DNA from 2 places in the Proteus columbae genome. Region 2 is predicted to be linked to the other one. Evidence: predicted binding sites of a transcription regulator. Region 2 holds the regulator's gene; the other holds the start of a gene.
What was found. The regulator CRP, encoded in region 2, controls carbon source genes, mostly activating them, when cyclic AMP is high. The targets are predictions, from matches to a motif close to ATGTGANNNNNNTCACAT.
Positions count from the first base shown of each region.

Region 1: a site for CRP is predicted at 2,622-2,639, ahead of cdd (cytidine deaminase). Genes of this name have one in related genera too.

Region 1 is NZ_CP043925.1:1,220,463-1,233,188, forward strand. Features, by position in the region: gene F1325_RS05645 (NAD-dependent malic enzyme) at 1-1,460, opposite strand, end outside; gene cdd (cytidine deaminase) at 1,675-2,559, opposite strand; gene F1325_RS05655 (CidB/LrgB family autolysis modulator) at 2,760-3,455, opposite strand; gene F1325_RS05660 (CidA/LrgA family protein) at 3,455-3,931, opposite strand; gene metG (methionine--tRNA ligase) at 4,066-6,093, opposite strand; gene apbC (iron-sulfur cluster carrier protein ApbC) at 6,298-7,410, shown strand; gene udk (uridine kinase) at 7,630-8,271, shown strand; gene dcd (dCTP deaminase) at 8,339-8,920, shown strand; gene asmA (outer membrane assembly protein AsmA) at 8,967-10,904, shown strand; gene dcuC (anaerobic C4-dicarboxylate transporter DcuC) at 11,180-12,541, shown strand; gene F1325_RS05695 (TerC family protein) at 12,689-12,726, opposite strand, start outside.
Region 2 is NZ_CP043925.1:3,759,874-3,772,599, forward strand. Features, by position in the region: gene F1325_RS17495 (methyl-accepting chemotaxis protein) at 1-373, shown strand, start outside; gene F1325_RS17500 (methyl-accepting chemotaxis protein) at 473-2,017, opposite strand; gene F1325_RS17505 (SIS domain-containing protein) at 2,167-3,027, opposite strand; gene F1325_RS17510 (LysE family translocator) at 3,747-4,352, opposite strand; gene F1325_RS17515 (hydrolase) at 4,452-5,432, shown strand; gene F1325_RS17520 (YheU family protein) at 5,429-5,650, shown strand; gene F1325_RS17525 (phosphoribulokinase) at 5,716-6,585, shown strand; gene F1325_RS17530 (OsmC family protein) at 6,675-7,082, opposite strand; gene crp (cAMP-activated global transcriptional regulator CRP) at 7,395-8,027, shown strand; gene argD (bifunctional acetylornithine/succinyldiaminopimelate transaminase) at 8,125-9,339, opposite strand; gene F1325_RS17545 (aminodeoxychorismate synthase component II) at 9,457-10,032, opposite strand; gene ppiA (peptidylprolyl isomerase A) at 10,406-10,975, opposite strand; gene yihA (ribosome biogenesis GTP-binding protein YihA/YsxC) at 11,246-11,878, shown strand; gene def (peptide deformylase) at 12,364-12,726, shown strand, end outside.

The DNA of each region.
Region 1 (12,726 bases), 1.6 Mb from region 2:
AGCATGGCATCAGTAACACGTTTGGCACCACATGCGATAACACCTAATCCAATACCTGGGAAGATATAAGAGTTGTTGCACTGTGCAATTGGATATTCTTTATCTTTGTATTTAACTGGTGCAAATGGGCTGCCTGTTGCCACTAATGCTTGTCCATCAGTCCAGTTGATAATATCTTCAGGACGCGCCTCTACACGAGACGTTGGGTTAGATAATGGCATTACGATAGGGCGTTCACAGTGTTTGTGCATTTCACGAATAATTTCTTCAGTGAATAAGCCAGCTTGTCCTGAAACACCAATCAAAATAGTTGGTTTTGCATTCTTAACCACTTCTAACAGTGAAATCGCATCGCTTTCGGTTTGCCAATCAGCAATAGTTTCGCTTTTTTGGATAAGTTTGCTTTGGAAATCAAGTAAATTTGGCAGTTTGTCCGTTAATAAGCCGAAACGGTCAACCATAAAGATACGTTCACGCGCTTGCTCATCACTTAAACCTTCAGATTTCATTTGGGCGATGATTTGCTCGGCAATACCACAACCCGCAGAACCTGCGCCTAAGAAAGTGACAGTTTGGTCTTTTAATTGGCGACCCGCAGCACGACTTGCTGCAATTAGACTACCTAAAGTGACCGACGCTGTGCCTTGAATATCATCATTAAAGCAACATAATTCATCACGATAACGATTTAATAAAGGCATCGCATTTTTTTGTGCGAAATCTTCAAATTGTAGTAAAACATTTGGCCAGCGACGTTTAACAGCTTGGATAAACTCATCGACAAACTCGTTATATTCATCACCTGTAATACGAGGATGACGCCATCCCATATACAGTGGATCGTTTAAGCGTTGTGGATTATTCGTTCCCACATCCAGCACAACAGGCAGGGTGTAAGCTGGGCTAATACCACCACACGCGGTATATAAAGAGAGTTTACCGATAGGAATACCCATACCACCGATACCTTGGTCACCTAAACCAAGAATACGTTCGCCATCAGTCACAACAATCACTTTTACGTTTTGTTTAGTGGCATTTTGTAGCATATCGTCGATATTGGCGCGGTTAGGGTAAGAGATAAATAAACCGCGAGCGCGACGATAAATATCGGAGAAATGTTCACAGGCTTCACCCACTGTTGGTGTGTAAATGATTGGCATCATTTCAGTGAGGTGAGATTCTAATAAACGGTAAAATAGAGTTTCGTTAGTGTCTTGAATATTTCTTAGGTAAATATGTTTATCGTTATCGTTTTTGAAATCAAGATATTGGCGATAAGCGCGTTCAACCTGCTCTTCAATGGTTTCTACTGCTTCAGGCAGTAAACCATGTAAGTTAAAGGTACTGCGTTCTTCATCGCTAAAAGCACTACCTTTATTTAACAGGGGAAATTCAAGCAGGATTGGGCCTGCATACGGGATGTAGAGAGGGCGTTTACTTTCGTGTTCCAGTTCCATGAAAAATACTCTTGTAAGGCAGTTAGTCACATGACAATTGTAGATCCTACAAAATAATAAAAATATGTACAGCTTATGTTATTTTTTTATGATTTTTATGCTTGGAAATGAGAGATAGATACGGTTGTTACAACTTTTTCTGGTAAGCATCAGCAAAATTTACATGCTGATGCTTTTTTTAGGAGAGATTTTTAGAGGAATAAGTTAAAACTTTTTACAAAGTGATGCGTTGCATTTGGCGGCAACCTAAAGCAGTTAATGTTGCTTGTGTTGCATCCCATTGCGTTAAAATTGTCTCTGCTTTTTCAATTAAGACTGCAGATCCAATATCCATCACACACTCACCTGCCATATTTAATAAAATTAATGCCGCTTGTAATGGCGGTAAACTTGGGTTAAATGCGGCATTTTCAGCGTAGCTACCTTGGAAAATTTTGCCATTTTTCATTTGAACAGCAATACCACTGTGCGATCCACTATAAGGAGCATGGCTACGATTGGCAGCTTGTAGTGCCTGTTGTGCTAATTCACTAGGGTTATCAATTTTGTAACCGTGATTAACTTTATCCATTAATAAAGAGGTGATATTGAGATCTTTCGGGCCAAAGCTATCAGGTAAATAATCGCCTAATGTTGCCATTTTTCTACCCGGCAACTGAATTTGAATATGGGTGCCACTGTTCAATTCGTTCATAAACTGGCGACAATGACCACAAGGTGTATAGTTAACGGTGACTGAGATTAAGCGAGATTCACCACGTAACCATGCATGAGTCACGGCGCTTTGTTCAGCATGAACCGTTTGTTGTAGCGGTGCGCCAGCAAATTCCATATTGGCACCGAAATAGATATTACCACTTTCGCCACGAGCAATCGCACCCACTTTGAAATTAGAGATTGGCGCGACAGCACAAGCTGCGGCAACTGGTAAAAGTGCTAGGGCTAAGGCATCATCATTACATTGTAACTGTGTTTTTATGGCATTGACCTGTTCTGCCGTAAACATTGCAGGGAATTCATCCTGCTCAAGATAAGGAGCAAGTGCTTGTTGTAACTGAGGGGATAAATCTGACCAAATTGCCTGAAAACGAGTATGCATACATGAGTCTCCCATTAATCTTTCTGTATTATAAGATTCTAGGCATCTTTACCCATTCTTATATGTGATGAAAATCATATTTTCAATGAAACAATTGCAACAAATTCATTAATTGAGAGATGTATCTCAAATTTATAGTAAAAATCCCCGAAATAACTTTAATTAAATCGAGGATTTAAGAATGGAGAATAAGAAAGGTATCAACTATAAAGATGCAAAATAATAGGGAAGATAAATGGCGCTGTAAGGGAAGTAATAATCCCACAGGTCATTAATGCCAGTGAGCTATAAGCACCTTCAATATAATCGACTTCAGCCGCTCTTGCTGTTCCCACTGCGTGAGAAACGGTTCCCATTGCTAAACCACGAGATGCGTGAGTAGGAATACGCAGTATTTTAAAGAGTGTGTGACCAAAAATGGCACCTAAAATACCTACTGCAATAACACATGCAGCACTGATTGCAGGAATACCACCGATGGAATCTGCGACAGCCATTGCGATAGGTGTTGTCACTGATTTAGGTAAAATTGATGCAGCAATTTCGGGTGTTGCTCCTGCCCATAAGGCAATCGCAGTACCACTGACCATTGCGGCAATACTACCGATAAAGCAAATACTGATCAGCGATTTCCACTGTGCGCGAATTTGGTGTAATTGCTGATAAAGTGGAATGGCTAAGGCAACCACAGCCGGTTGCAATAAGTCATTTAAAATACGACTACCGGCAAAATAATGCTCATAAGGTGTATGAGTGATTAATAAAATAGGAATAATAACCGCAATACCTATAAGCAAGGGGTTCAATATAGGCAATTTATAACGAGCAGCAAGTTTACGTGATAAATAAAAGACAATTATGGTTAAAGGAAGTGACCACCAAATATTCATTAACATTAACATTTTTTCTTCTCACTTAACGCTGTATCGTCGTCTTTCTGTTGCGTTTTTTCTACAACGTCCTCAACTATGTCAGGTTTTGCACCCACGATAATGCGCTCACGGTGAACATAGTGTGAGCAATAAGCGACTAATGCCATAACACCAAAGGTACTTACCACACTTGCTAAAACAATAGGGAAAAGTTGCTGACTTAATAAGTCATAATAATTCATTACTGCCACTCCGATAGGAATAAAGAGTAATGTCATATTTTTTAAGAGGATATTGGCACCCGGTTTAACCCAGCGCAAAGGGATAAGCTGGAAAGCAAGTAAACCGAAGAGAATAAGTAAGCCAACAATGCTGCCTGGAACCGCGAAGGGTAGAAGGGCTGAAATAAGATTACCCGCAAAGAGACAAAGATAAAGTACCAAAAAAGATCGTAGATAATGCCAAAGTGTAATCTGCAATCGTGCCCGTTTAGATTTCATAAGTAAGTGTCCCAAATCAACTAACAGATTTATCATACACCGATTTTGAAAGTGTGCTACGGATCACAATAAAAAAAGAGCGGGGCTCTTATAGAACCCCGCCATTTATTGATTTGGCAAATGAATCTTGGTTGTTATTTCACTTGCTGACCCGGTTTTGCACCAGAATCTGGGCTAAGTAAGAAGATATCTTTATCGCCAGGTCCTGCCGCCATTACCATGCCTTCTGAAATACCAAAACGCATTTTACGAGGTGCTAAGTTTGCCACCATTACCGTTAAACGACCTTCCAACACTTTCGGATCTGGGTATGCTGTACGAATGCCAGAAAAGACTTGGCGAGTCTCACCACCTAAGTCCAAAATTAGCTTCAGTAACTTATCTGATCCTTCAACAAAATCAGCTTGTTTAATTTCAGCGATACGCATATCGATTTTCGCAAAATCATCAAACTTAATCGTTTCTTGAATTGGTGAATCTGCTAATGGTCCTGTGACTTCTTTTACAGGTGCAATGGTGCTTTTAGATGCTTCAACCATTGCATTGGCTTTATCCATTTCAATACGGTTAAACAGTGCTTTGAATTTGGTGATTTCTGTACCTAAAAGTGGTTGTGCAAGCGCATCCCATGTTAATTCGGTTTGCAAAAAGGCTTCTGAACGTTCTGTTAATGAAGGTAAAACAGGTTTCAGATATGTCATCAGTACGCGGAATAAGTTAATACCCATTGTACAGATAGCTTGTAGCTGTGCATCTTGACCTTCTTGTTTTGCTACAACCCACGGCGCTTTTTCATCAATATAGCGGTTGGCTTCATCCGCTAATGCCATGATTTCACGAACTGCTTTACCAAATTCACGATTTTCAAATGACTGTGCGATAGTTTCTTTCATATCAACAAAGTGTTGATAAAGCTTAGCATCATCTAAAGAATCTGCTAATTTGCCATCAAAACGCTTGCTGATAAAACCTGCTGTACGTGATGCAAGGTTAACGACTTTATTAACAATATCGCTGTTAACACGTTGAACAAAGTCTTCTAAGTTTAGGTCAATATCATCAATGCGTGAGGAAAGTTTTGCTGCATAGTAATAGCGTAGGCAATCTGCATCAAAATGATCAAGATAAGCACGCGCTGTAATAAAGGTGCCACGAGATTTTGACATCTTCGCGCCATTTACAGTGACATAACCGTGAACAAACAGGTTGGTTGGCTTGCGGTATTCGCTGCCTTCTAACATGGCTGGCCAGAATAAGCTGTGGAAATAGACGATATCTTTACCAATAAAGTGATAAAGGTCTGCTTTGCTGTCTTTATTCCAAAACTCATCAAAACTTAAATCACCACGTTTTTCACATAAGTTTAAGAAAGAACTCATGTAGCCGATTGGTGCATCTAGCCATACATAGAAATATTTACCCGGTGCATCTGGGATTTCAAATCCAAAATAAGGTGCGTCACGAGTGATATCCCACTGTTGTAAACCGCTGTCGAACCACTCTTGCATTTTATTTGCAACTTGCTCTTGCAGAGCGCCAGAGCGTATCCACTCTTGTAACATATTGCTAAATGCAGGTAAGTCGAAGAAATAGTGCTCAGTTTCACGCATAACAGGCGTTGAACCTGATACAACAGAGCGTGGGTTGATTAATTCGGTTGGGCTGTAAGTAGAGCCACAAACTTCACAGTTATCACCATATTGGTCTGGCGCTTTACATTTAGGGCAAGTGCCTTTTACAAAGCGGTCAGGCAAAAACATGCCTTTTTCTTCATCATAAAGCTGAGAAATAGTTTTGCTTTTGATGTGACCATTTTTTTTCAGTGCAAGATAAATTTTAGTCGATAATTGGCGACTCTCTTCACTGTGTGTAGAGTGATAATTGTCGTAACTGATATTAAAGCCAGCAAAATCCTGCTGATGCTCTTTGCTCATTTCTTCAATCATGGCTTCTGGTGTAATACCCAGTTGTTGAGCTTTCAGCATAATTGGCGTGCCGTGGGCGTCATCAGCGCAGATGAAATGAACTTCTTTGCCGCGCATTCGTTGATAACGGACCCAGATATCAGCCTGAATGTGCTCAAGGATATGACCGAGATGAATTGAACCGTTAGCATAAGGTAACGCGCAGGTTACCAATAATTTATTCGCGACGTGAGACATAGTAAGGATCTTACTTCCATAAAATTAATAAAAGGGACTTTGATGTTAACCGATCCGTCATGATGTCGCTAGGGCAATAATCGAGTTTTTGCAAGAGAAATTTCAGTTGGCAAATTGAGGTAAGGCATTAACGTAGTCATCTACTATCTGATATGATAGATGCACTCATATATTTAATAAATAATGAAAACGAGAGGAGCCGGGATGAGTGATAAATCCCCCGAGCAGACCACCCCTGAGATTCTGAACGAAAAAGTTTCAGGTGTCTTGTCTACTTTTGAACACCCGACATTGAAGCGTAATCTGCTTTCTCTAAAAGCATTACATCAATGTGCGATGATTGACGATGTTCTTCATATCGAGTTAGTGATGCCATTTGTTTGGAAAAAACCTTTCCAAGTCCTAATCGAAGAAAAAACAGCTGAACTTCGCAACATCACTGGTGCAAAAGCCATTGAATGGAAACTCAAGCACAATATTTCAACCTTACGCCGTGCAAATGATCTACCAGGCGTTAATGGTGTGCGTAATATTCTTGCTGTGAGCTCTGGTAAAGGTGGCGTTGGTAAATCAAGTACAGCAGTTAACCTTGCATTAGCTCTTGCACAAGAAGGCGCTAAAGTAGGTATTCTTGATGCTGATATTTATGGGCCATCTATTCCGAATATGTTGGGTACCACAATGGAGCGTCCAACGTCTCCTGATGGACAACATATGGCACCGATTATGGCTTATGGTTTAGCATCTAACTCTATCGGTTATTTAGTTACAGATGATAATGCAATGGTATGGCGTGGTCCTATGGCGAGCAAAGCATTAATGCAAATGCTCCAAGATACGCTGTGGCCTGATTTGGATTATCTCGTTATCGATATGCCGCCGGGAACAGGTGATATCCAATTAACCTTATCTCAAAATATCCCTGTAACCGCTGCGGTTGTGGTAACAACACCACAAGATATCGCGCTGGTGGATGCAATGAAAGGGATCGTCATGTTTAAGAAAGTCAATGTACCTGTATTAGGTATTATTGAAAACATGAGCGCACATATTTGTAGTAACTGTGGTCACCTTGAACCTATCTTTGGTACTGGTGGTGCGGCGAAATTGGCAGAGAAATATCATTGCCAATTATTAGGTCAAGTTCCTCTTCATATCTCTTTACGTGAAGACTTAGACCGTGGGCAACCAACAGTGATGCGTGATCCTGAAGGCGAGTTTGCTGATATTTATCGCGAAATCGCGTCAACAGTGTCTGCTCAAATGTATTGGGATGGCGATGCAATCCCAACGGAAATTTCTTTCCGCGCAGTGTAATGACAGTAAAATAATACGTTGAGTTATTTGCTGATTTAAATGGAGAGCCATTGGCTTTCCATTTTTTATATGCGATTTCCGACTGTTTTTGATAAAAAACGAATAGATTTCTGGTTTTACGCTGGAACCAGAGTGATTTCAAAACTATAATCTGCGCTAGCGTAATATTTACATATTATTACGTTATCCCTCTTTTTATTTCAAACCAGGTTTTTGATTATGGCTGACACAGCACATCAGTGCACAATTGTAGGTATCGCTGGAGCTTCTGCTTCGGGTAAAAGTCTTATTGCAAGTACACTTTACCGCGAATTAAGAGCGCAAGTAGGTGATCATAATATCGGGGTGATACCAGAAGATTGTTATTATCGTGACCAAAGTGATTTAACGATGGAAGAACGATATAAGGTCAATTATGACCACCCAAATTCGATGGATCACGCACTTTTATATCAGCATTTGTGTGAACTAAAAGCAGGAAAAACCATCGAACTCCCTCAATACGACTACGTTGCTCACACTCGCAAAACAGAATCCATTCCTTTTCAACCTAAAAAAGTTATTATCATTGAAGGCATCTTGTTATTAACAGATAAACGCCTGCGTGAAGAGATGGATTTCTCTATCTTTGTTGATACGCCATTAGATATTTGCTTAATGCGTAGAATTAAACGTGATGTGAATGAACGTGGACGTAGCTTAGACTCAGTCATTGAACAATATAATAAAACCGTTCGTCCTATGTTCTTCCAGTTTATTGAACCTTCTAAACAATATGCCGATATTATTGTACCTAGAGGGGGTAAAAACCGCGTTGCGATTGATATTCTGAAAGCAAAAATTGGGCAGTTCTGCGAATAATAGGTTCATTTGTGGGCAGCTTTCATGCATGATGAAACTGCCTGTTTAACTTGAAGAAGGAAATAAAATGCGATTATGCGACCGTGATATTATTCAGTGGCTGGATGAAGGTAAATTAGTCATTGAACCCCGCCCGCCCGTCGAGCGAATTAACGGCGCAACAGCAGATGTTTGCTTAGGAAATCAATTTCGTGTTTTCCAAGGTCATACTGCTGCTTATATTGATTTGAGTGGCCCTAAGGCTGAAGTGAACGCTGCGCTAGAACGTGTAATGAGTGATGAAATTGTGTTACCTGAAGGTGAAGCATTTTTCTTACATCCGGGTGAATTAGCGTTAGCGGTGACACTTGAGTCAGTCACTTTGCCTGATAATGTTGTTGGATGGTTAGATGGACGCTCATCATTAGCCCGTTTAGGTTTAATGGTACATGTTACCGCTCATCGTATTGATCCCGGCTGGCATGGACAAATCGTATTAGAATTTTTTAATTCAGGTAAACTTCCTCTCGCATTAAGACCAGGTATGGTTATTGGTGCATTAAGCTTTGAACCTATGTCTGGTTCTGCTGATAGACCTTATAATCGTCGTCAAGATGCAAAATATAAAAATCAACAAGGTGCTGTTGGTAGTCGGATTAGTGAAGATTAACTATCTTTATAATCATCATTATCATGTTCACTAAGCGGGTAATTATATGAAAAGGTTTTTGACAACACTGGCTATCTTGCTTGTGGTTATTTTTGCAGGCTTAACAGCGTTAGTTTTACTCATTAACCCGAATGATTTCCGTGGATACCTTGTTGAAAGGGTCGAAAAACAAAGCGGTTATAAACTCACATTACAAGATGATATGCGTTGGCATGTGTGGCCAAAGTTAAGCATTATCAGTGGTAAAATGTCATTGACAGCACCTGGTGCTGAAATGCCTTTTATTACTGCCGATAATATGCGTCTTGATGTTGAGTTATTACCGCTACTTTCCCATCAACTTGAAGTAAAAGAAGTCATGCTTAAAGGTGCCGTAGTTCGCCAAACACCTGAAAGTAAAGCCATTCCTAAAATATCACCACCTTCTACTCCTCGAGATATTTCTCACCCAGTTGTCGAACCTAGAGCCAATAATTGGCAGTTGAATATCGCCAAAGTAAAAATTTCAGACAGCTTAATTATTTGGCAAATGAAAGACGGTGAGCAACTTAATTTACGTGATATTGATTTATCGTTGAAAACAGACGAGAAAAAACAAGTTAGTCTTGAGATGAGCACGAAAGTGAATCGTGACCGTCGTGAGATCACGCTAAATGTTGCTGCTGATGTGGATATGAACAGCTATCCTTACCAAGTTACGGGTAAGATCACACAGTTAGATTACGCTTTATCAGGAGTTGAGATCCCTGAAAATGGAATTGCAGGAAGTTTAACTTCAGATTTTACGATCCAAAATGAGGGCGTAAGAAAAATTTCACTTGAGAACTTAAATCTCACAGCTAATGATAGTCAATTGCAAGGTAATATCAGTGCAGAATTTGCAGATGCTACTCGCTATCAAGTTGATTTAAAAAGTGAAATGCTAAATTTAAATACTTTATTGCCAGAATTAGCAACGGCTAAAGTATCAGAAAATGCGTTATTAGTGCCAACGACTGATAATCATATACCTCCTTCATTTTCATTATTTAGTACAGCCCATGCGGCACCAGCACCGAATGCCACCATTATGGCAAAACCGGTTATTACTTCAGTTACCATTGAAAATAAAGAATATGATCTAACGAGTTGGGGTGATATTGAGTTTACACTGAAATTATCCCTGAATAAGCTTCTCTATAAAGATTTAGAGATTAACAATTTTAAAATTGATGCATTAAATAACCCTAATTCACTGAATATTCAAACCTTAACAGGAAAAATCCTTCAAGGTGATTTTTCACTGCCAACGGTTATTTCAACAAGCATTGTGCCAGCGCATATCAGCATGGATATCACAATGAACAATATTCCATTAGAGCCACTATTGCGTGCCTTTAATCAACCTGAAAATTTCAGTGGATTAATTTCAGCAAAAGGGAATTTAGAAGGAACGGGATATAACCGAAAAGCTTTTTATCGTTATTGGCAAGGTACACTTAATACCTCTGTTACCCAATTTAAAATGCAGGGATTAAATGTACCACAGGTTATTCAGCAATCAGTCGCTCAAGCGACGGATAAAGTGATTTACCCTGAAGATATCGAAAGTTATACCCAAGCAGATAATGTGATTGCCCAATTTAAGTTAGCACCCAAAGGAAAAGTAACCGTTAATTCACTTGATGCTCAAGCAGAGGCTTATCAAATTAAAGGGCAGGGCAAAGTGGATCTTCAACGCCATAATCTTGATGTGATGTTATTTGTTAATATCAAAAAAGGTTGGGGTAAAGAAAACGAATTTATCCGTCAATTGGCTAAAATTGAAATTCCATTAAGACTCTATGGTGATTGGGATGCGATTCAATATGAACTTAATATTGAAAAATTATTGCGCGATCAATTACAGCAAAAAGCCAAGCAAGCTATCGATAATTGGCTAAATAAACAAGATGCTGAAAGCCCTGAAGTAAAAGCACTTAATCAACTATTGAAGAAAATCTAGTTTCACGATTTTTAACTTCATCACATTCTTAATAAAAGCACACTATTTTGATAATCGTGTGCTTTTTGCCTTATATCTATCATTTAATTTATGTTTTGAATGAAAAATAAGCATTCGTGCTATATACATGCAAAAAAATAGTCGTTTTTTTTGATATATGTCATACACTGCAACGTTGCCTTTGGGCAGAGTGTGTCAATCGCACTAAACGCAAAAATGATGATAAAAATAAAAAACTTCATTTTATAAATGACTATTTTAGACAGGATAAATAAATGATCGAAATTCTTATCGGCGCCTTCGTTGCCGTAGGTGTTGGACGTTATATCGTAAAAGGCTATTCACCAACAGGTGTCTTAATGACGGGTGGTCTGTTATTACTGATCATCAGCGTAATTATGGGAAGGGCTGTTTTACCTGCGAGTGCGACTGCAACAGGCTATGGCTTAATTGATATTGTCGAGTATGTGAAAAATCTACTAATGAGCCGTGGTGGCGATTTAGGTATGATGATCATGATACTTTGTGGTTTCGCTGCTTATATGACGCACATTGGCGCTAATGATGTTGTTGTAAAATTAGCATCACGCCCACTAAAAATGATTAACTCACCTTATTTGCTGATGGTTGCGGCTTACATTGTTGCATGTTTGATGTCACTGGCTGTTTCATCAGCAACAGGTTTAGGTGTGTTATTAATGGCAACGCTGTTCCCTGTTATGGTGAATATGGGAATTAGCCGCGGAGCTGCTGCTGCAATCTGTGCGTCTCCAGCTTCTATTATCTTAGCGCCAACATCAGGTGATGTTATTTTAGCTGCTGAAGCATCTCAAATGCCGCTGATTGATTTCGCATTTAAAACCACATTGCCTATCTCTATTGCTGCAATTATGGGTATGTGTATCGCTCACTTCTTCTGGCAGCGTTATCTTGACCGTAAAGAGCATATCGAAACAGAAATGTTAGACGTGAATGAGATCAAAACTCACGCACCAAGTTTCTATGCAATTTTGCCTTTCACGCCAATTATCGGTGTTCTCGTTTTTGATGGTAAATGGTTACCAGAACTTCATATCGTTGCCATTATTATTATCTGTATGATTTTAGCGGCTGTTATCGAATTTATTCGTAGTTTCAGCGCAAAACAAGTTTTTGAAGGCTTAGAAGTGGCTTACCGTGGTATGGCAGATGCATTTGCACAAGTTGTGATGTTATTAGTCGCTGCTGGGGTATTCGCTCAAGGTTTAACAACCGTTGGCTTTATCAATGCGTTAATTGAAGGTGCTCAGTCATTAGGCTCAGGTGCCATTGTGATGATGATTGCACTGGTATTAATTACCATGTTAGCGGCAATGACCACAGGCTCTGGTAATGCGCCATTCTATGCATTCGTTGAGTTAATTCCTCGTTTAGCAAGCAATATGGGTGTTAACCCAGCTTATTTAACCATCCCAATGTTACAAGCTTCAAACCTAGGTCGTACATTATCACCAGTTTCTGGTGTTGTCGTTGCCGTATCGGGTATGGCAAAAATTTCACCTTTTGAAGTGATGAAGCGTGTTTCTGTACCCGTATTAGTAGGGCTGGTTATTGTTATTGTTGCAACTGAAATTCTTGTACCAAGTACATTAGGTTAATTATTAACTCATTGAATTAATATTAAATTATTATTTTAAATTTTATTGGCGGGCTTTGTGTGAAAACAAAGCCCGTTTTTTATGGTACATAAAATGCAGATAAAAAATATCCGCCTTAAAGGCGGATATTTTGCTATTTGACAGGGACTACGCTTCGTCAACGTTTTCTTCGTCTTCTGGTGTAG
Region 2 (12,726 bases):
TTTATCTGCATCAGAAGAACAAACTCGAGGCATTACTCAAGTCTCTCTTGCAGTCACTGAAATGGATAAGGCAACACAGCAAAATGCGGCGATGGTTGAGCAATCTTCCTCTGTTGCCAGCTTATTGACTGAAGAAGCAGGTAATCTTGAACAAATCGTTGAACAGTTTAAAACGGCTGAAAGTGAACAGTTCAATAAAAAGGCACAACACAAAGTAATAGAAAAACCGTTCTCATCTGAAACATCACTACATACAAAAAATGAGAAGATAAAAAATACAGTCAAAGATGAAGTGAAAGAGAAAAAATCGGCAAAAGGAACCGCAACTGTAAATGACGATGAAGATGAAGATGATGATTGGACAAGCTTTTAATCCATTGATTTGATCATGATAAAAACGTGATTTAGATAAACACAAAGACACCTATTTTTAGTAGGTGTCTTTTTCTTTTACTTCTTAAATAATGACAAATTAATGGAATACATTGATTGCACTAACTAAGTAGTTAGTTTGTACTTTCATTTCACCTGAAATCATTGAAGCTTTCGAAACATAATTCGCATTTTCATGCGTAATCGATTCCAATTTTTCAACAGCACGGCCAAGCTCTTTTAAACCCGCACTCTGCTCTGTGGATGCGAGACTGATTTCACCAATTAAATCGGTCACATTTTTAACATGTACCACAATATCTTCCATTGTTCCGACAGTTTCATTGACCTGCTTTGAACCCACTTTGATATTGCTACTTGAAGCATTGATCAATGCTTTGATCTCTTTCGCTGCTTCAGCACTGCGCTGTGCCAATTCTCTTACTTCTGTTGCAACTACGGAGAAACCTCGACCCTGTTCACCCGCTCTAGCCGCTTCTACGGATGCATTAAGTGCAAGGATATTCGTTTGGAAGGCAATGCTATCAATAACACCAATGATATTACTAATACGATCAGAGCTTTTCGCAATATCATTCATGGTAGTAACGATATTATCCATTGCACTACCTCCTTTTATCGCTGCCTCACAAGTGATATTAGAGAGATTATTTGCCTGCCCTGCCGTTTCACTATTACTGCTTACTGCTGTTGTTAATTCATTCATCGTTGAAGCAGTTGCTTCAACATTGCTGGCGGTTTGCTCTGTTCTCACATACAGATCGCGATTACCTGCGGCTAATTGATCACAAGAAATATCGACTTGATGAATTTGATGACTCACATCACTTACCAACCAACGGAACATGCGTCCTAATTGATTAACGGAACGCTGTGTCATGCCCACTTCATCGATGCGATTGATATACGTAACGTTATGTTCATCGCCAGTTGCAACTCGATTCGCTTGCTCATTAAGTAGCCTAATTGGCTTAACAAGCTGAAAATAGAGAATACGTTCATTTGCCATCAGTAATACCAGCAAAATCACGATATGCATAAAAAGAGCATAACCCGATAAACCAGCAAACCATGCACTTAACAACATAAAAGGTAAAGGTAAGAGGATAAAGAGACGGAGTCGTTTTTTTAATGAAATTGTTTGATTCCATGAGCGCCAACGTTGCCATCCTTTATAAACAAAAGCGCCTTTTAAAAACGTGTGTGAAGGGTATTTACCTTGATTAAAAGCGGCGTAAAGTGCTGAGGCTTGTGCTATTTCTTCTTTTTTTGCCGCCGTCCTTACCGACATAAAACTTTGAATTTTACCCTGACGTATAATAGGAGTGACATTCGCTCTTACCCAATAGTGATCCCCATTTTTACGCCGATTTTTAACGATCCCAGTCCAAACCTCACCTTGCTTTAAAGTTCTCCACATATCCTTAAAGACTTCTGAAGGTATATCTGGATGCCGGACAAGATTATGGGGTTTCCCCACCAACTCTTCGACTGAAAACCCACTGGCTTCGACGAAATCCTCGTTGGCATAAATAATATTGCCATCAAGATCTGTCGTCGACATCAGTGTTGCGTTTTCAGATACCGGGTATTCTCGCTGTGTCACCGGTTGATTGTTACGCATTAGTTACTCTCCTCGACATTGAAATTAAAACATCTCAACAAAAAAAGACTGCCTAAATAACTATCGTTTCGGCCGTTAGGAGAATAACTTTAGTAATAAGTGTAAATACCTACATTTAAATATTAGTTTTTTGAATCAGTTCAAAATTTTTAATTATCTAGGCTATTAATTAATGCCTGTGAACTTAGCACTAATGTCTTCGCACACTCATCACGTTTCTTTAATAATGCCATAAAAATAAGGTCAGTGATCGTATTTTGTGCTGTACGTGAAGAGATTGAAGCGCTTCGCCACTCACCTTCATCCGCAATTGTTTCTAATATATAATCAGAAATTCTTCCTAATGGAGAGTGTTTTTCGCCTGTAATAGCAATGTTTTTTGCTCCCTGTTTTTTAGCCACAGAGGCCGCAACTAACATATCTTTTCTTTTGCCACTATAAGAAATAACTATCTGCAAATCCTTTGAACTTAACATTTGAGCAACAGATATCTGAACATGATGATCTGTTTCAATCAGAGTGGTTATTCCTATTTTCTGTAATTTATAACTTAAGTCTCTTGCGACTAACCCTGAACCACCAATACCAATAATCTGAACTCGCTGAGCTTCATCAATAAGCTGGATCACCTTTTCAAAATGAAGGTAATTAATTTGGCGAGTGGTATCACTGATAGAATTATTCTTCTCTTGAGCAAGTTTTTGAGCTATTACAACTAAGCTATCTTCAGAGCCAATCTGATTATGTAATATGCTAGGATCCTGCCCAGTATTTGCATTTTTTCGCCCAAGATCTTCACTAATTGCAAGCTTCAAAGAAGGAAAACCTTTGAATCCAATTTTTTGGCTAAATTTAACAATAGCTGATTGACTCACACCCATTGTTTCAGCAAGTTGCTGTGATGAAAGAGTGACCGTTTTTTCTGGGTTCTCTAAAATATAATCCGCTATTTTACGTTGATTTGTCGCCATACCAGGCTTGATCCACGCAATTTTCGTTAATGTTGGCATAATGACAATATCCACTTCGAGTACAATATAGTTATATATGGAATAATTTTGATAAAACGTTTAATACCTAAAGTAATTAAGTTTTTAGAATAAAATCAATTAGAAACAAAATATGAGATACAATAAATCATAAAAAAAGTAATATTATTATCGAAATACTTGTTCTTATAATAACGTTATATTGACTCTTTTTATTCAATCTCTCACACATTAACCTCTATATTTTATAATACTTAATTTAATTTTTTCCAATTTTAAATAATAATTTATTCTTCTTAGTCAACAACACGATATAAACTGAATATACTTATATTCAGCAAAATTGCGTTTTTAAACATAATAATTAACTAAATGACAATATAAAACACATTTTAAAAACATTAACACAATAAAAAACCTTTAATTACAAACAGTAATAAGGAATAAATAATTCCTTCATAGGGGAATTATTTTTAATGATACAAAAATAGATTAAACAACATATTTAAATAAAAAGACGGATATTAAAAAGAGTAAAAACCCAAAACCAATAAGCATTTTATATGATTGACACTGTAACATACATAATAAAGATGACAGATGATCGCAGATCTCTCTTTTGATAGATTAATGCTCTTTTTTTGATACACATTCAGAAAGATCATTTTAACCAAACTTAAAAAAACATCACTTTAATCAAGAAAGTTAATTTATCTATTGATTTATAAATGTTTTTTAATTTACCCTATCCAAATCAAAGGTACACAAAGTGCCGTTAATAATCCCATCGAGATATTAAAAATAAACCAAGACTGTCTGCTTTGTAAAAATAGACTAATTAATGTTCCGCCTAATATCCAAACAATACCGGCAACGAAATTAACAATAACCATAACAATACTAATAGCAATAACAGAGCTAAAATAAGCATCGCCCGATAAACTGAAGCTTCCTACTGCACCTAATCCCATCATCCACGCTTTTGGATTTAGAAATTGCAATAATCCGCCCTGAAACCAGCTTACTGCTTGGGGCGTTTTTGCTGGAATATCTAAACGCTGATAAGATGATGTTGCTGTTTTCCAAGCAAGCCAAAGCAGATACGCACTCCCGACTACCTTCAATCCAATATGCAGTGCAGGATAAATTATCAATAATGCGGCAACACCAAATGCAGAACTCAGCAAAACACATTGCATACCTAGCATAATGCCAGCCATCAGCTTTAATGAGCTTTTAAAACCTACATTAGCACCTGATGAAGTAAGCAATAAGTTGTTGGGTCCAGGCGTGATAGCAGCAATAAATAGGAAAATTGCTAACGATGAAATCAGACTAATTGTCATTATAAGTGCTCAAAGATGTGACAGATGTTTTATTTTCACCGAAAATAGCAGTATGTTATTTAGCAAACAAGTGTTAATTCATTTTGATAGACGGAAAATATGTCTCAATACTTTAATCCAATGCGTTGGGCTAAAAATCCACATTTACAAACGCTCTTACCAAGAATTGTACGTAGGACACCACAACTTACGCCACATTGGCAACGACTCAATCTCCCAGACAACGATTTTGTCGATTTAGCGTGGAGTGAAGATCCGACAACAGCACTCAATAAACCGCGCTTAGTCATTTTTCATGGCTTAGAAGGTGGATTTAGTAGCCCTTATGCTCACGGCATGTTAGCCGCAGCAAAAGAGAGAGGCTGGCTAAGCGTTGTGATGCACTTTAGAGGATGTAGTGGTGAACCCAATAGACAAAAGCGCATTTATCACTCTGGTGAAACGGAAGATGCTCGCTACTTCTTAAATTGGTTGAAAAAGGAATTTGGTGAGCAACCAACAGCCGCCGTTGGCTACTCTCTTGGTGGAAATATGCTTGCCTATTATCTCGCAGAAAGCGGTGAAAATGCGGTTGTAGATGCTGCCGTTATTGTCTCTGCGCCATTAATGCTAGAACCATGCTCAACAAAAATTGAACATGGCTTTTCTCGTTTTTATCAATGGTATCTGTTAAAAGAGCTGAAAAATAACGCGACACGCAAGCTTATTCGCTATCCTGAATCATTACCAATCAGCTTATTGACGATAAAATCCATTAAAAAACTACGTCAATTTGACGATCTTATCACGTCTAAAATTCACGGATTTAAAGATGCGTTAGATTATTATCGCCAATGCAGTGCATTACCTTTATTAAATAAAATAAAGAAAACAACACTGATTATTCACGCGAAAGATGATCCTTTTATGTCTGCGGATGTTATTCCTGATATCACAACCTTACCAAACAACATTGAATATCAACTCACCGAGTTTGGTGGGCATGTCGGTTTTGTAAGTGGAAAACTTTCTAAACCCGTGATGTGGCTTGAAAGCCGAATACCTGACTGGTTATCCGCTTATTTGGAGAAAACCAAATGATAATTCCTTGGAATGAGCTTTCCACAGAGACACTTGATAATCTTATTGAAAGTTTTGTTTTACGAGAAGGCACTGATTATGGTATCCAAGAGAAAACGCTTGAACAAAAAGTCGCCGACGTAAAAAAACAACTTAAATCCGGTGAAGCCGTATTGGTTTGGTCAGAACTTCATGAGAGCGTCAATATTATGCCGGCATCGCAGTTTCGCTCTGGTTAGTTATTCAAAGCAAGCGATGTATCGCCGTCAATAAGGGCCAACCTTATTTAGCAAAAGGATAACCTATGTCAATCAAGCATCCGATCATCGCAGTGACTGGCTCAAGTGGTGCAGGAACTACCACAACAAGCCAAGCTTTTCGTAAGATATTCCAACAACTCAATGCAAATGCTGCATTGATTGATGGAGATAGTTTCCATCGCTATACCCGTCCTGAAATGGATATGGCGATAAGAAAAGCCAGAGAACAAGGTAGACATATCAGTTATTTTGGCCCTGAAGCAAATGATTTTAGCTTACTGAGTAAGACCTTAAGTCAGTATAGTGATACAGGACAAGGTCAATCTCGCAAGTATCTACACTCTTATGATGAAGCCACTCCCTACAACCAATTACCAGGTACATTTACACCTTGGGAGCCTTTGCCAAACAATACCGATGTTCTCTTTTATGAAGGGTTACACGGGGGCGTTGTCACCAATGAGCACGATGTCGCACAACATGTTGATTTACTAGTGGGTGTTGTCCCTATCGTAAACCTAGAGTGGATACAAAAGCTTATTCGAGACACCACAGAAAGAGGACACTCACAAGAGGCGGTAAGAGATTCGGTTGTACGCTCAATGGATGATTATATTAGCTATATTATTCCTCAATTCTCACGCACTCACATTAACTTCCAACGAGTTCCAACGGTTGATACTTCAAACCCTTTTTCTGCCAAAGCAATCCCCACTCTCGATGAAAGCTTTATTGTTATTCGTTTTCGAGGCTTAACCGATATTGATTTTCCCTATTTACTTGCGATGTTGCATGGCTCATTTATGTCAACAATAAATACTATTGTTGTACCGGGCGGGAAATTAGGATTAGCGATGGAATTAATTATGGCGCCATTAGTCAAAAAATTATTAAATGGCGAAAAGATAAGTTAACCAAAATAAAATTTATCTCTATAAAAATAATATCCCATTAATTAAGGGATATTATTTTTCGAATTAAACTTTATTTTAAAATATCAAAATTAGTCGGCATCTTTTATTTCAAATGAATGCGTAATATTGGCTGCTTTTCCTAGCATTAAAGAAACAGAACAATATTTTTCTGCGGATAATTGAACAGCTCGTTCTACGATTTTATCCGTTAATTCTTTACCTGAAACAATAAAATGTAAATTGATATCAGTAAATAGACGAGGGGCTTCTTCGCGTCTTTCTGATGTTAATTTCACTTCACAATCAGTCACTTGGTGACGACCTTTACGTAAGATGCTCACAACATCAATAGCGCTACACCCACCTGCAGCAATTAATACCATTTCCATTGGACTTGGTGCTTTATCACCCGAATTTCCATCCATCATGATTTGATGACCAGAAGAAGACTCACCGACAAAAGATAAATCTTCTACCCACTTAACTCTCGCTTCCATTTATTTTCCCCTAAAGATGACAGAAACTAAAAGAGTACATTCTCATAATTCAACTAGCAATTAGCAAATAGGTTTATTATGCTGACTGCGTAAAACGAGACTTAATGCACTAATTGTGTTAAAAACAATATCTGCTTGATGATAGTGGTTAAGATCAATGCATTATTTTCTCATTTATTATAATCTACTCCATATTAACTTACCGTGTTCTCAGGAAGTTAATAGGTAAAGATAGGATTTTTAAGCACGCTGTATCAAAAGGGAACCTATCCGTTTTGAAAGGCTGCATTTAACGTACAGAGGATAACGCGAATGGTTCTCGGCAAGCCGCAAACAGACCCGACTCTTGAATGGTTTTTGTCACACTGCCATATTCACAAATATCCATCCAAGAGCACGCTGATCCACCAAGGTGAGAAAGCGGAAACACTTTATTATATTGTTAAAGGTTCCGTGGCTGTTCTTATTAAAGATGAAGAAGGAAAAGAAATGATCCTCTCCTACCTAAATCAGGGGGATTTCATCGGTGAACTTGGATTATTTGAAGAAGATCAAGAACGTAGTGCATGGGTTAGAGCAAAAACAGCCTGTGAAGTAGCAGAAATTTCCTATAAAAAATTCCGTCAATTAATTCAGGTTAACCCTGATATTCTGATGCGCCTTTCTGCTCAAATGGCGAACAGATTACAAACAACATCAGAAAAAGTAGGTAACCTTGCTTTCCTTGATGTTACAGGCCGTATTGCACAGACCTTACTAAACTTAGCAAAACAACCCGATGCCATGACGCATCCTGATGGCATGCAAATTAAAATTACACGTCAGGAAATTGGTCAAATCGTTGGTTGTTCACGCGAAACTGTAGGCCGTATTCTCAAAATGCTAGAAGATCAAAACCTGATCTCAGCACACGGTAAAACTATCGTCGTTTACGGGACTCGCTAAGTTTCCCCACCCCGAACAAACAATAGCCCAATAAAAGGGCTATTGATGATACAATCTGTATAAACCCCATCCTTATAGATGGGGTTTTTAGTCCGCACTACCCTTTTACAAATTCCGCAATAGCCACTTTTAATGCCACCATTCCTTCTTGTAATTCTTCTTGGGTAATAATTAACGATGGTGTAAAACGCATTACATCGGCTCCTGCGTTTAACATCATTAAGCCATGTTTGGCAGCAAGACCGAGTAACTCTTTGGCTTTACCTTTATATTGTGGTGCCAATTGCGCACCGATCAATAAACCTTGTCCACGGATTTGCGAAAAGACATCGTACGTTTGATTAATTGCCACCAGTTCATCCACAATCCATTGATAGCGCTTTTCTACACCCTCAAGTACCTCAGGTGTATTAATTAAATCAAATGCGACATTACCCACTGCACAAGCTAATGGATTGCCACCATAAGTTGTACCATGAGTCCCTACGCCCATTACAGAAGCTATTTCATGTGTTGTTAACATCGCACTGAGTGGAAAACCACCTCCTAGCGCTTTTGCAGTTGTAATAATGTCTGGTGTCACATCATAGTTCATATAGGCAAAAAGCTTGCCTGTACGTCCCATACCTGTTTGTACTTCATCAAGAACAAGCAGAGCTTGATGCTTATCACACAATTCACGTAGCCCCCTCATAAACTCAGGTGTTGCTACCGTGACACCACCTTCACCTTGCACAGGTTCCAATACGACAGCACAAGTATGGTCGTCAATAACAGCTTTAACCGCCTCTAAATCATTGAAAGGAATATGCACGATATCTGCAGGCTTAGGGCCAAAACCATCTGCATATTTAGGTTGCCCACCAACAGATACTGTAAACAGTGTTCTGCCGTGGAATGCATGGTGAAAAGCAATAATTTTAGTTTTATAAGGACTATGGCGAGTGATGGCATAATGGCGAGCCAACTTAAATGCTGCCTCATTCGCTTCTGCGCCTGAATTGGCAAAAAAGACACGTTCTGCAAATGTGTTATTTATTAATTTTTGTGCTAAACGCAATGCTGGTTCATTAGTAAAAATATTACTAACATGCCAAAGTTGTTCGCTTTGTTCTTTCAAGGCTTGATTAAGAGCAGGATGAGCATGCCCCAGTGCTAAAACAGCAATACCACCAGCAAAATCAATATACGATTTTCCCTGCTGATCCCAAACACGGCTACCCATCCCTTTGACAGGAATAAATTCTGCGGGTGAATAAATTGGCAACATTACTTGATCGTAAGTTGCCCGGTTGATGCTTTGCTTTGTCATTACCCCACCTGATCGTTATTCATATTCAATATGAAAATATAATCACTAAATATGAATAAAAAATCAAATGTGGTTTTGTATAAAAAGGCGTTATTTCGCTATTTAAATGCTATCCATTTAATATTTAAGGAAATTATTTAATAGCTCATGCCCTTGTTCACTTAAAATACTTTCTGGGTGAAATTGAACCCCTTCAATTGGCAGAGTACGATGGCGAATTCCCATAATTTCATCAACATTTCCATCATGTTGGCTCCATGCCGTCACTTCAAAAGGTACGGGTAATGTCGTCGCATCAATCACTAAAGAGTGGTAACGCGTCACATTTAAAGGCCGATTAAGTCCCTTAAAAACACCTTGTTGATTATGATGTATTAATGAATTTTTACCATGCATCACTTCTCGTGCTCTGATAACTGATGCACCAAAAGCTTGTCCTATCGCTTGATGTCCAAGACAAACGCCAAGAATAGGAATTTCACCGGCAAACCGCTGTATAGCCTCAAGAGAGATCCCTGCTTCATCAGGAGTACAAGGTCCTGGCGAGATAACAAGATGTGCTGGCATCATCTTTTCTATCTCTTTAAGTCCGATCTCATCGTTACGCTTAACAACAACCTCAGCACCCAATTCACAGAAATACTGATAGAGGTTGTAGGTAAACGAGTCGTAATTATCAATAAGTAACAGCATATTAGCCTATCCGACTGATTTTCTTATCATTATCTATTTTATTACTATTTTAAAGCGAGTGTAGATTTGCCAAAATAGCTCGTTGTTTAACCGACTTGGGTACAACAAAGCCGATTATCATAGCACAGGTGTAAAATATGAATAGTAAGCAAGAAAACCTGCTGATTTATTGCGCAATAACAAGAATGACGGTAATTGATGATGAATAGAGTGATTAATAGCGTAGTGAATACTTATTGCAGGAGATCACACGAAAAAAGGAAGGATCAAAAAGATTTTTTTGTACTAAAAATCCCGGAATGAAAATATTCATTCCGGTTTATATGCATTTTATCTTATTAGAATAAGTAAATATCCTATCCTAATAATGCGTTTATTGTTTTACGACTTCCGCAGATAAAATAGTGACCGTTTTTACTGGCACATTTTGGTAAGGTCCAATATTACGAGTTGGAGCTTGTGAAATTTTATCAACTACATCCATTCCTTTCACAACTTTACCAAATACGGCATAGCCAAAATCACGTTGACCGTGATCTAAAAATGCATTGTCAGCCACATTAATAAAGAATTGGCTGGTTGCGCTGTCTTTATCTGATGTGCGAGCCATGGCAATAGAACCTTTTACATTGCGTAATCCATTGTCGGCTTCATTTTTAATTGGCGCTCTGGTTTGTTTTTGCTGTAAATCAGCAGTAAAACCACCGCCTTGAACCATAAAGCCAGGAATAACACGATGAAAAGTGGTGCCGTTATAGTACCCATCTTCGACATACTGAATAAAATTTTTCGTTGTAATTGGGGCTTTTTTATTATCCAGTGATATTTCAATATTGCCTTCAGAGGTGACTAATTTAACGAAGGTTTCTCCCGTTGCCATTGCAAAAGTCGCTGTTGTTAAAGTGCAAGCGGTAACGAAGGTGACAAGAAAACGTTTTAACATGCAGGGATCCTTTACTTTAATAGTCTACAACTTACTTTATATGCAGCGATTCTAATTCGCTGAGGTAAATAGTGCCAATCATTTACCTTTATTTACGCTCAATAAGTCTAATTACGTTATAACAGGGTAAATTTTAATTTTTAAGCACTGTTATAAGTCATTAAATTGCGCCAAAATAGAGCAAATAAATATTTTAGATATTCATTTTCATGCAAAATTGAAATGAGTATGCATGAAAAGCCGCATTATTTCAGAGAGGTTTATACCATAATGACCCAATTTAATTACCAAAAAGCACATTTCATCATCAGTGCGCCTGATATCCGTCATTTACCACCAGATACAGGAATTGAAATTGCCTTTGCGGGTCGCTCTAATGCCGGTAAATCCAGTGCTTTAAATGCGTTAACCCAACAAAATGGATTAGCCAGAACCAGTAAAACCCCAGGCCGTACGCAATTAATCAACCTTTTTCAAATTGAAGAAGGCTTACGCTTAGTCGATTTGCCAGGCTACGGCTATGCCCAAGTTCCTGAAGAAATGAAGCGTAAATGGCAACGCTCTTTAGGTGAATACCTACAAAAAAGAGAGTGCTTAAAAGGTGTGGTTATTTTAATGGATATTCGTCATCCATTAAAAGATCTCGATATGCAAATGATTGACTGGGCTGTGGGCTCAGAGCTTCCTACTCTCGTTTTACTGACTAAAGCGGATAAACTCGCATCAGGCGCGCGTAAAAAGCAGTTAATGAGCGTACGTGAAGAGCTGGCAAATAAAGTAGGCGATATCCGCGTAGAATACTTTTCATCATTGAAAAAAATTGGCATTGATAAGCTACGTAACACACTTAATGAATGGTTTTCAGGCTCAGAAGAACAGCCTAAAAATGATGACAACGCTTAATTATCTTCTTTTTTCTCAACGATAGCGTTCTGATCTTCTATTGATAAAAGGGAAATCACTTTTCCCTTTCACTTCTCGCACAAACCACTTCAGTGAATTTTAGATAAAAAAATGCCCCAGTCGAAATAAAGTCGACTGGGGCAGCTAATATTCAGCTAAATCCGATTACGTGAAGTAAAAGGTCTGAAAGATAGAACATCTTACCTCTGTACCCTACGAGAGATAATGTACTCTATTTTATTGGTTAATAAAAGCCCTTTTGTAATTTTTTTTCACATGCAGACACGATTCAGCTATGTGTTTATGTATTCAAACCATAAATAAATGTAGTTTAATTACATAATTATGAGACTTTAATCACTTACGTGAATATGATTAAAAATAGAACAAATCACACAAAAGGTGCGGTTTATCCTTAATGATTTTGTGATACGCTTATTGCGAGACCGTAGTAAATATGTAATTAGCGATAAAATGAGGTATCCATGGCTGTATTAACGCTCCTGCGTTTTCCAGATGAGCGTCTGCGCAGAGTCGCAGTACCAGTGGAAAAAGTAGATGACGAAATACGCACATTAATCGATGACATGATTGAAACCATGTACGCAGAACGAGGTATTGGCTTAGCAGCACCTCAGGTTAATGTATCTAAACGCATTGTTGTAATTGATGTTTCTGAAAACCGAGATCAACCGATTGCACTTATCAATCCTGAAATTATCAGCACTGAAGATGAAGTGATGGATATGATGGATGGGTGTCTATCTATTCCAGATTCTTTTGCCCCAACAGAGCGTTACCGCTTCTTAAAGGTTAAGGCATTGGATAGAAATGGTAATGAAATTGAA